DNA from 2 places in the Streptomyces sp. NPDC047061 genome. Region 1 is predicted to be linked to the other one. Evidence: riboswitches for the same ligand, from Rfam matches in the RefSeq annotation. Region 1 holds a riboswitch; the other holds the start of a gene.

Region 1 (5,673 bases):
GGCCGGAGACGTCGGGAGCGACCTGCACCGCGGCGGCCACCACCGCGTCCCGTTCCTCCTGGTCGGCGGCGATGCGCAGCAGGAGGTCCAGGGCGCGGAACAGCTTGCCGGGAGCGGACTTCAGCAGCTCCACCGCACCGATGACGTCGAACGCGTCGAGCAGCCTCTCGATCCGGCTGTCGAAGGACCGTGCCTCCTTGTCGCCCCGCGCGACCGCGAACACGTCGGCGGCGTGCGGCCAGCGCGGGTACTCGTGCGGATGGAGTCGCTCGCCGAGCCGCTTGAAGGGTTCCCGGTGCGCGTGCACGTCGGCGAGCTTCGCGGGGTTCGCCGCGACCACGGCGTCGAGACCCGCCAGCAGCCCCCGGCGCAGCGGCCGCGACAGCGCCCGGAACCGGGTCGGCTCCTGCAGCGTCACGTCGCCGCCCGACAGCGCGCAGGCCAGCCGCAGCACGTCGGTGACGGTGTCGAGGAGGAGGTCCGCCCCGACACCGAGCCGGGCCTCGTTGACGACCGCCCGGTTCTCCCGGACCGGGATCGCCTCCGGCTGGGGGCCGAGCGCGCACCGCTCCGCGAGGGCCTTGAGGTCGCGCAGGTCGTCCTCGCCCAGCGGGGTCGCGCAGCCGGCCAGGGACAGGTACAGGTCGGTGAGTTCGTCGTCCAGGTCCCGGCCGAGATGCAGGACGGTGACCCGGTCACCCGCCGAGGCGATCAGTTCGTCCTGCGCCGCCAGCATGTCCTCGTAGGTGTGCTGGTACCGGCCGTACGAGGGGAGACCGAGCAGGTCCAGGACCCCGCTCCGCAGCTGCGCCAGCACCTTCCCGCGCGACTTCTCGTCGCCGAGCGCCTTCGCCACGCACTGCATCCAGAACTCTTCGGTGTCCGGCACGTTCGCCGGGAAGTCGATGAAGTACGCGTTGTGCCGGACGTGGTCGCCCACCATCTCGCTCACGGTGCGCAGCGTCCGTCTGGCGGTGTGCAGGACCGCGGCCTCGGACCGTCCCGACAGCCGCTCCAGCAGTTCCGCCGAGAGTTTGAAGCCCACGGACGTCAGTGCCGCGTCGAACTGCCGTGCGGCGACGGCTCCTTCCCCGTCGGAACCCGCGGGGGAGGGAAGGCGGTGGGTGTGCCGGATGACCAGCGATTCGAGACTGTGCGCCATCCGGGGATGGTCGCAGAGGTGTGCGATCCGGTGCACGAGAATTACGGGGGAAGCTCGTACGAACCACCCTAGAACGCGATCGCCCGTATCAACTCGCCCGCTTCTCCCAGCACTTCGACTTCCTCCCGGCTTTGGTCGGCCCGGGCAGCCGCTCCAGCACCAGTTCGGTACGGGACCCGGACGGCCGCACCCGGGGCGCCGGGTACCCGTGCTCCCGTACGTACGTCATCACGGCGCCCTCGGCGGCGGCGTCCCCCCAGCCGTCCCGGTCCCGGCGCAGCACCCATGCCTCGTCGATCTCGTACACGTCGGCCGAACGCCCCGAGCCGAGCAGTCTCCCCGTCATGGCCTGACCATAACGAAACGGTCCCCGCACAGCCCCCTCTCAGCTTCCGCCGGGCGGCCGGTAAGGTAGCCGGGTCGTCATCACCCGTACGGGGGGAAGCCGGTGCAATTCCGGCGCTGACCCGCAACCGTGAGCCACACCCTCTGTGGCAAGCCGGACCGCCGCGCCCGGGACGTTGATCGGCTCATGTGCGCCGGCGCCCGCCGTCGCACGGCACCGTCGAGGTTTACGGAGCCGAGCCGCCGGGGTGTCCCGTGCTGCCCGGCTCCCCGCAGGGAGAGGCACCCGCCGACCATGACCGTCCTCCGCCGCACCGCCGGGGTGCTGGCCGCCACCGCCGTCATCGGTACCGCCACGCCCGCGACGACCGCACTGGCCGCCGACATGGCCGCCGGCACCGCGTCCCCCTCGCCCTCCGCGTCGGCGGTCCTCCCGTCGGGGCTGTACGGCGGTTCGGACCCGAAGTACGACGGCGTCTGGCGCCAGTCCCTCGCCCTGCTGGCCCAGCGCGCGGTGGGGGTCACCCCGGCCGCGAAGGCGGTGGACTGGCTGGCCGGACAGCAGTGCGCGAACGGCTCGTTCGCCGCGTTCCGCGCCCAGCCGACGGCGGCCTGTGACGCCAAGGTGACCGTGGACACGAACAGCACGGCGGCCGCCGTACAGGCGCTGAAGGCGGCCGGCGGCCACGACGCCGCCGCGGACAGGGCCGTGAACTGGCTGAAGTCGCAGCAGAACACGGACGGCGGCTGGGGCTACGCCCCCGGCTCGGCCAGCGACACCAACTCCACCGGCGTGGTCGTCGGCGCGCTCGCGGCGGCCGGCGCGAGCGCGGACAGGTCGCCGTACGCCCTCCTCGCCAAGTGGTCCCTCCCCTGCGACGAGGACGGTGGCGGCGCCCTCGCCTACCAGCCGGACAAGCAGGGGAAGCTCGCCGCCAACGCGGACGCGACCGCGGCCGGGGTGCTCGGCGCCCTCGGCAAGGGGTTCGTGACGACGGCCGGGAAGGCGTCGGCGGAGGGCAGCCATGCCTGCGCGGACTCCGCCAAGGCCCTCACCCGGGAGGCGGTGGCCCGCAACGGTGCCGCGTACCTGGCGGACGCCACCTCCGCCAAGGGCCACCTCGTCTCCGCGCTGCCCGGCGCCGAGCCCCAGCCGGACTACGGCAACACCGCCGACGCGGTCGTCGCCATGGCCGCGCAGGGCTGGACGAAGCCGGCGAAGAAGCCGTACGCGTGGCTGGAGGCGCACGCCGTGCCGTGGGCGGAGCAGAGCGGGCCCGCGGCCTACGCCGAGCTGATCCTCGCCGCGCACGCGATGGGCGCGGACCCGCGCGACTTCGGCGGGACGAACCTCGTGACGGCGCTGAACGCGACGGGTCCGGCGCCGCAGGCGGCCACGGCCGCCGCGAAGCACACCGAGGAGAAGAAGTCGGGCAACAGCGTGTGGTGGATCGTCGGCACCGGTCTCGTCGGAGGTATCGGCATCGGCTTCCTGCTCAGCGGCCGCCGGAAGCAGCAGCAGCTGTGACCGCGGTCCGCCGGGCCGCGCTGCTGCTCCTGGCCGCGCTGACGCTGTGCGCGGCGGCCGCCGGGCCGGCGGCGGCCACCGGTTACCGCTACTGGTCCTTCTGGGAGCGGGACGGCGCGCGCTGGACGTACGCCACGCAGGGCCCCTCCACCGCGCGGCCCGCCGACGGTTCGGTCGAGGGTTTCCGCTTCGCGGTGAGCGAGGACTCGGCGGACGCGTCGCGGCCGCGCGGCACGGCGGACTTCGGGACGATCTGTGCCGGCACGCCCGCCGTGGCGGGCCGGAAGCGGGTGGGGCTGGTCGTCGACTTCGGCACGGCGGCGGACGCGTCCCCGGGAGAGCGGCCGCCTGCGCGGCGGACGGCCTGTGCGGTGGTGTCCGAGGACGCGACGACGGCGGAGGCGCTGGCGACGGTGGCGAAGCCGCTGCGGTACGACACGAACGCGTTGCTGTGCGCGATCGGGGGATATCCGGAGCGGGGGTGCGGGGAGAAGGTGGCCGCGGGGGGTACGTCGGACAGCGGGCCGTCGGTGGGGCTGCTGGCGGGTGCGGGAGTCGTCGCGCTTCTCGCCGCGGGGGCCTTCTGGCAGGCGCGGCGGCGCAGGAATGGGTGACATCGCGGGTCGGTGGGGGCCGGCCGCGCAGTTCCCCGCGCCCCGCACGGGGCGCAAGCGCGGGCGAGTGTCCCTGCACCCCGGCGCCTGGTGGCTCTGGTCGCTCTCTCTCGGGGTCGCCGCGTCCCGTACCAGCAACCCCCTCCTCCTCGCCCTTCTCGTTGCGGTCACCGCCTACGTCGTGGCCGTCTGCCGGAGCCGGGTCGCCCCCTGGTCCCGCTCCTACGCCGCCTTCGCCAGGCTCGCCCTCGCCGTCCTCCTCGTCCGCCTCGCCTTCACCGTCGTCCTCGGCTCCCCCGTCCCCGGCGCGCACACCCTCGTCACCCTCCCCGAAGTGCCGCTCCCGCACTGGGCCCAGGGCATCCGGCTCGGCGGCCGGGTCACCGCGGAGGCGCTCGTCTTCGCCCTGTACGACGGCCTCAGGATCGCCACCCTCCTGGTCTGCGTCGGCGCCGCGAACGCGCTCGCCAACCCGGCCCGGCTGCTCAAGTCCCTGCCCGGTGCCCTGTACGAGCTGGGCGTGGCCGTGGTCGTCGCGCTCACCTTCGCACCGCACCTGGTGGCCGACGTGCAGCGGCTGCGGGCCGCCCGGCGGCTGCGCGGCCGCCCCGACTCCGGCATCCGCGGCCTGCTCCAGGTCGGACTCCCGGTCCTGGAGGGCGCGTTGGAGCGTTCGGTCGCCCTCGCCGCCGCGATGGACGCGCGCGGGTACGGCCGCAGCGCCGACGTCCCGGACCGGGTCCGCCGTACGACGGCCGTGCTCACCCTCGGCGGCCTGCTCGGCATCTGCGCGGGAACGTACGGGCTGCTCACCGCTGAAGGCAGCGGCTACGGAATGACCTTGCTGCCGGCCGGGGTGGCCGCCGCGCTGGCGGGGCTGCGGCTCGGCGGCCGGCGTTCGCCGCGCACCCGGTACCGGCCGGACCCGTGGGACGCGCGGGCCTGGCTGGTGTCCGGGGCCGGCGCCGCGGTCGCCGCCCTGCTCACCCTGGCGTCCGTCCGTGATCCGGACGCCCTGCATCCCGGGGTCGTACCGCTGGTCGCCCCCACGCTTCCGCTCTGGCCCGCGGCCGCCGTGCTGCTCGGCCTGCTGCCCGCTCTCATCGTTCCCGGGGATCCCAAGGACCCCAGGGAGGAGCCGTCGTGATCCGTTTCGAGGACGTCTCCGTCACCTACGACGGCGCGGACCGACCCGCTGTGCAGGATGTCGACTTCGAGGTGCCGGAGGGTGAACTCGTCCTCCTGGCCGGCCCGTCCGGCACCGGGAAGTCGACGGTTCTGAACTCCGTGAGCGGGCTCGTGCCGCACTTCACCGGCGGCACCCTGGGCGGGCGGGTGACGGTCGCCGGCCGGGACACCCGCACCCACCGGCCGCGCGAACTCGCGGACGTCGTCGGCACGGTGGGCCAGGATCCGCTCGCCCACTTCGTGACCGACACCGTGGAGGACGAACTCGCCTACGGGATGGAGTCGTTGGGGATCGCCCCGGCGGTGATGCGGCGGCGGGTGGAGGAGACCCTCGATCTGCTGGGGCTCGCCGAGCTGCGGGACCGGACGATCGCCACGCTCTCGGGCGGGCAGCGGCAGCGGGTCGCGATCGGGTCGGTGCTCACCCCGCATCCCGCGGTCCTGGTGCTGGACGAGCCGACCTCCGCGCTCGACCCGGCCGCCGCCGAGGAGGTGCTGGCCGTGCTCCAGCGGCTGGTGCACGACCTGGGGACGACGGTGCTGCTGGCCGAGCACCGGCTGGAGCGGGTCGTGCAGTACGCCGACCGGGTCGTGCTGCTGCCGGGGGACGGGGCCGCGCCGGTGTGCGGGACGCCCGCCGAGGTGATGGCCGTGTCGCCGGTGTGTCCGCCGGTGGTGGAGCTGGGGCGGCTGGCCGGGTGGTCGCCGCTGCCGATGACCGTACGGGACGCCCGGCGGCGGGCGGCGGCGGCCGGGTTGCGGGAGCGGCTCGCCGGGCGGGTCCCGGAGCAGCGGCCCGTTTCCGGTCGCGGGGGTGGTCGTGTGAGCGGTTCCGC
Region 2 (5,673 bases), on a different contig from region 1:
TGAACTCGTCGATGTTGGCGCGGGTGCCGGGCCCGGCGGAGCGGGAGGAGATCGAGGCGACGATCTCGCCGTAGTGGACGGGTGTCACGGCGTTCACCGCGGCCACGACCGGGATGGTGGCCTGGCCGCCGCAGGTGACCATGTTGACGTTCGGGGCGTCCAGGTGGGCGTCGCCGTTGACGGGCGGGACCACGTACGGGCCGAGCGCGGCGGGGGTGAGGTCGACGACCGTACGGCCGCGGGCCCGCAGCACCTCGTCGTGGCGGCGGTGGGCGCCGGCGGAGGTGGCGTCGAAGACGATCGAGACGTCCTCGAACTCGTCCAGGCCGACCAGCCCGTCCACGCCCTCGTGGGTGGTGGCCACCTTCAGGCGGCGGGCGCGGGCCAGGCCGTCGGAGTCCGGGTCGATACCGGCCATGGCGGCGATCTCCAGCGACTCGGAGAGCCGCAGGATCTTGATCATCAGGTCGGTGCCGATGTTCCCGGACCCGATGACGGCGACCTTCGTGGTCATGCTGCTCCCTCGGTGGCGAAGGTGACCCCGACCGTGCCGAGGCCCTCGATACGGGCGGTGAACTCGTCGCCCTCGGCGGCGACCGCCATCGGGCCGAGCGCTCCGGTCAGGACGATGTCGCCGGCCCGCAGCGGGTCGCCGAGCCCGGCCAGGGTGGCGGCGAGCCAGCGGGCGGCGGTGAGCGGGCTGCCCAGGCAGTCGGCGCCGGTGCCCTGCGAGACGGTCTCGCCGTTCTTGGCCAGGGTCATCCGGACCCCACGCAGGTCGACCCGGTCCAGCGGGACCGGTGTGCCGCCGAGGACGAACAGGCCGCTGGAGGCGTTGTCGGCGACGGTGTCGACGATGGTGATGTCCCAGTCGGCGATCCGGCTGTCCACGATCTCCAGCGCGGGCAGCGCGAAGGCGGTGGCCCGCAGCAGGTCGGCGACGGTCGGGTCGCGGTGCGGCAGGTCGGTGGCGAGGACCAGGGCGACCTCGGCCTCGACCTTGGGCTGGAGGAGCCGGCCGGCCGCGACCTGCTCGCCCTCGGCGACCGCCATGTCCGCGAAGAGGGCCCCGAAGTCGGGCTGTCCGACCCCGAGCTGCCGCTGCACGGCGGGCGAGGTCAGCCCGATCTTGCGGCCCACCAGCCGGCGGCCCGCGGCCACGCCCCGCTCGACGTGCAGCCGCTGCACCGCGTAGGCGGTCTCGATGTCGTCCTCGGGGAGGAGGGCGCGCACAGGGGCGCAGGGGATGCCGGTGCGGGTGGCTTCGTCGAGGACGTCGGCCACCTTGGTGACGAGGTCAGGGCTCATGCCGACAGGTATAGGCGGGCGCCGGGAAACGAGGCAAAATATGTTCCGTGGTACGGAACAGCAATCAGGGAAACATGCTCGACAAGGCCGTGGCGGTCCTGGACTGCTACCGACCGAACGGCGGTGCGTTCCGTCTGACGGAACTGACCGAGCGGTCCAAGCTGCCCAAGACCACCGTGTTCCGGCTCTGCGCCGAGCTGGTCCGGCTCGGCCTGCTGGAACGGGACGCGGACACCTACCGGCTGGGCGGCGCCCTCTTCGAGCTGGGGTCGCTGGTGCCGCGCCGGCAGGATCTGCGGGAGGCCGCGCTGCCGTTCCTCCAGGACCTGTTCGAGGCCACCCACGAGACCGTGCACCTCGGGGTGCGCGAGGGCCACGAGGTGGTCTACGTCGAGCGCATCCACGGCCACGACGTGCTGCGGCTGCCGTCCCGGATCGGCGGCCGGCTCCCGCTGACCTGCACCGGGGTCGGCAAGGCCCTGCTGGCGTTCTCGGGCGCCGAGCTGGTCGAGGAGGTGCTGGCGGCGCCGCTGCCGCGGTTGACGGCCCGCTCGGTGACGGAGCCCGCGCGGCTGCGTACGGCAGTGGAGCAGGCGCAGGTCGCGGGGCTGGCGTACGAGGAGGAAGAGGCGGCGGAGGGGGTCAGCTGTATCGCGGCGCCGGTTTTCGACGGGCCGACGGCGGTGGCGGCGCTGTCGGTGGCGGTGCCGTGCGGGCGGTTTCGGCCGGCGCAGCTTGCACCTGCGGTGCGGACGGCCGCGTTGGGGTTGTCGCGGGCGTTGCGGTCGGGTCGGTGAGTTGTTCGGGTCTGGGGACGCGCCTACGGGGGTGGGGGTGTTCAGGGACGGCGGGTGCGGGTTCGTGCGTGGCTGGTCGCGCAGTTCCCCGCGCCCCTTTGGGGCGCGGCAGGCGCCGGGGTCGTAAGGTGGGCCGCGCAGCTGGTTCGCCCTGTCCGCCAGGCGGGGTGTCGTAAGAGGGAACCCGGTGTGAGTCCGGGACTGCCCCGCAGCGGTGAGTGGGAACGACCGCCGTCATACGCACTGGATCCACCGGATCCGGGAAGCGACGGCCAGTAGGTGTCTCATGCGGTTCCGAGACGCGCCCGCGAGTCCGAAGACCTGCCGACTGCCCGTGTGCGAACCACTCGTGCGCGGACATCCCGGTGACCTCGTGGGCGGGTCGGCGTGCACATCGGAGGGGCGGTCGTATACGACCGTCGCCGTCCGGTCCGTCATCCCTTCGCGCTCTCGTCCCGTCACCGGGATCTCAGGGAATCGTCTCGCGAAGGAGATCTCCGTGACAGCCAAGTCCGCAGCCGCGGCAGCCCGGGCCACCGTGTACGGCTACCCCCGCCAGGGGCCGGCCCGGGAACTGAAGAAGGCGATCGAGAGCTACTGGCAGGGCCGGGTCACCGCCGGCGCCCTGCGCGCCACCACCGCCGAACTGCGCCGCTCCACCTGGCGGCAGCTCGCCGAGGCCGGCCTCCATGAGGTGCCGACCGGCGACTTCTCGTACTACGACCACGTCCTCGACACCACCGTGATGGTCGGCGCCGTCCCCGAGCGGCACCGCGCCGCCGTCGAAGCCGATGCCCTGAACGGCTACTTCGCCATGGCCCGCGGCACCCAGGACAGCGCGCCGCTGGAGATGACGAAGTGGTTCGACACCAACTACCACTACCTGGTGCCGGAGTTGGGTCCCGACACCGTCTTCACCGCGAACTCCGCCAAGCAGGTGGACGAATTGCGGGAGGCGCTGGCCCTCGGGCTCGCGGCCCGGCCGGTGCTGGTCGGCCCGGTCACCTATCTGCTGCTCGCCAAGCCGGCGCCCGGTGTGCCCGCCGGCTTCGACCCGCTCACCCTCCTCGACCGGCTGCTCCCGGTGTACGCCGAGGTCCTCGCCGACCTGCGGGCAGCCGGCGCCGAGTGGGTGCAGCTCGACGAGCCCGCCCTGGTCCAGGACCGCACCCCGGGCGAGCTGGCCGCCGTCGCCCGCGCCTACCGCGACCTGGGCGCCCGCACCGACCGGCCGAAGCTCCTGGTCGCCTCCTACTTCGACCGGCTCGGCGAGGCCCTGCCGGTGCTGGCCAAGGCCCCGGTCGAGGGGCTCGCCCTGGACTTCACCGGGGCCGCGGCCGCCAACCTGGACGCCCTGGCCGCCGTCGGGGGGCTGCCCGGCAAGCGGCTGGTCGCCGGTGTCGTCGACGGCCGCAACGTCTGGGTCAACGACCTGCCGGCGTCCCTCACCACCCTCGGCACCCTGCTGGGCCTCGCCGGCCGGGTCGACGTCGCCGCCTCCTGCTCCCTCCTCCACGTGCCGCTGGACACGGCCGCCGAGCGGGACATCGCACCGCAGGTCCTGCGCTGGCTGGCCTTCGCGAAGCAGAAGACCGCCGAGATCGTCACCCTCGCCAAGGGGCTCGCCCACTCGCCCTGCGCGACGAGGTCGGCGACCTGGAGAGGGCGGGCACTTCGGTCATCCAGGTCGACGAGCCCGCGCTGCGCGAGACCCTGCCGCTGCGGGCCGCCGACCGGGACGGGTACCTGGCGTGGGCGACCGAGGCGTTCCGCCTGACGACCGGCGGAGTCCGTCCGGAGACCCAGATCCACACGCACATGTGCTACGCCGAGTTCGGTGACATCGTCCGGGCCATCGACGACCTCGACGCGGACGTCATCAGCCTGGAGGCGGCCCGCTCGCACATGCAGGTCGCCCGCGAACTCGCCGCGCACGGTTATCCGCGCGAGGCGGGACCCGGGGTCTACGACATCCACTCGCCCCGGGTGCCGAGCCCGGCGGAGGCCGCCGACCTGGTGCGGACCGGCCTGCGGGCCATCCCCGCCGAACAGCTCTGGGTCAACCCCGACTGCGGGCTGAAGACCCGCGGCTGGCCTGAGGTCCGGGCCTCCCTGGAGAACCTCGTCGCGGCGGCACGTTCGGTGCGCGCGGAGCTCTAGCCGGGTCCTGGTGCGGGTGCCGGACGGCGTACTGTCGTGCGCGTCCGGCACCCGCCGTCACCACCGCCGTCACCCGTCACCGCCACGACCGGACACCGCCCGACATCACCAGACTCCGCCCGACACCGCCCGACACCGATGGACGACCATGGAGGAACCGCCCCGTGACCTGCCGAGTCATCCTGATAGCCCCGGCCTTCACCCCCTCGCTGCGGCGGGCCCGCTTCTACGACGGTGACTCGATCGAGAACCCCGGGAAGGTCACGCTGTCCCTGCCGGCCGCGGGCGAGGTCGTCCACTCCCCCGGCGTGCGCTGCCGGGAGACGGCGGCCGCGCTGGGCCTGGACGCCTCGGCGGAGCCCGAGCTGTCGGGCCTGGACGCGGGCCGTTGGCGGGGCCGGGCGCTGGACGAGATCGGCGCCGCCGAACCCGACGCGCTGCTCCAGTGGCTGACCGACCCGGGCGCCGCGCCCCACGGGGGCGAGTCGGTAAGGGAGTTGTGCGCGCGGGTCACCGGCTGGCTGGACCGGACGGGCCTGACCATCGGCAGGACGATCGCCGTGGTGGAGCCGGAGGTGGTGCGGGCCATGGTGCTGCACGTACTGGGGGCCCCCGATACCGCGTTCTGGCGCGTGGACACCCCGCCGCTGTCGGCGACGGAGATCACGGGCGGGCCCGGTCGCTGGAACCTGCGGCTCGGCCAGGTCGGCGGGTAGCCCCGGCGGGGCGCCGGAAATGTGGTGGAGCGGTGCGCCCCGTCCTGCCTAGGGTCGCGCCATGACCACCCGCACCTTCCGCGTGACCGTCCGCGGCGTCTTCGACGGCCTCAGCGCCGGGCAACGCGCCGAACTGCTCTCCCGGGCCGCCGAACACGACGTGCTGCGCGCGGCCTTCACCCCCGAGGGCCACCTCAGTTACGACATCGCCGCCCGTCCCGCCTTCACCTTCCGCTTCCAGGACAGCGGGGAGGACGAGGAGGACATCCTGGAGGCCACCGAGCGTGCCGAGGAGGCAGCCAGGGCGTGGCTGGCCGAGCGCGGCTACGGCTACAAGAACCTCCGGTCCAGCGCGGAGGACCTCTCCCAGGCGCCCCTCGGCAAGCGGCAGCGCCGGGCGGCCGCGCGGCAGCAGGGCTGACCCGCGCGCCGCCCCCTCGCGGAAACGGCCACGGCGGCCTGAAGTCGCCGTGGTTCAGGTCACGTCGGGATGTGACCTGATGGTGGAGTTCCTGTGCCGCAGGCGTGGCATGCTCGGGGCCACATCGAGTTACCGACCAGTTCTACCCATCGGTAACAAAGTCGATGTTCCTTCGCGACCCCCCACCCTCAGGACCGACCTTGCGCAGACGCACGAGGCCAGGGCATGCCCTCATGCCCGCCTTCGCCGTGACCGCCCTCCTCCTCGCCGC

The links. Region 1 has a riboswitch for cobalamin ahead of ABZ887_RS30535 (prenyltransferase/squalene oxidase repeat-containing protein). Riboswitches for the same ligand answer to the same signal wherever they lie in the genome.
Region 2: another riboswitch for cobalamin. It lies ahead of ABZ887_RS35520 (hypothetical protein); the one in region 1 lies ahead of ABZ887_RS30535 (prenyltransferase/squalene oxidase repeat-containing protein).

What each region holds. Positions count from the first base shown of each region.
Region 1 is NZ_JBEYVI010000025.1:51,578-57,250, forward strand. It holds gene ABZ887_RS30525 (TerD family protein) at 1-1,162, opposite strand, end outside; partial or broken gene ABZ887_RS30530 (aminoglycoside phosphotransferase family protein) at 1,296-1,508, opposite strand; cobalamin riboswitch at 1,563-1,694, shown strand; gene ABZ887_RS30535 (prenyltransferase/squalene oxidase repeat-containing protein) at 1,803-3,035, shown strand; gene ABZ887_RS30540 (SCO2322 family protein) at 3,032-3,649, shown strand; gene ABZ887_RS30545 (CbiQ family ECF transporter T component) at 3,642-4,796, shown strand; gene ABZ887_RS30550 (ATP-binding cassette domain-containing protein) at 4,793-5,673, shown strand, end outside.
Region 2 is NZ_JBEYVI010000032.1:80,860-86,532, forward strand. It holds gene ABZ887_RS35505 (acetaldehyde dehydrogenase (acetylating)) at 1-514, opposite strand, end outside; gene mhpD (2-keto-4-pentenoate hydratase) at 511-1,308, opposite strand; gene ABZ887_RS35515 (IclR family transcriptional regulator) at 1,383-2,105, shown strand; cobalamin riboswitch at 2,231-2,449, shown strand; partial or broken gene ABZ887_RS35520 (hypothetical protein) at 2,605-4,265, shown strand; gene ABZ887_RS35525 (histidine phosphatase family protein) at 4,430-4,981, shown strand; gene ABZ887_RS35530 (DUF6204 family protein) at 5,043-5,402, shown strand; gene ABZ887_RS35535 (hypothetical protein) at 5,636-5,673, shown strand, end outside.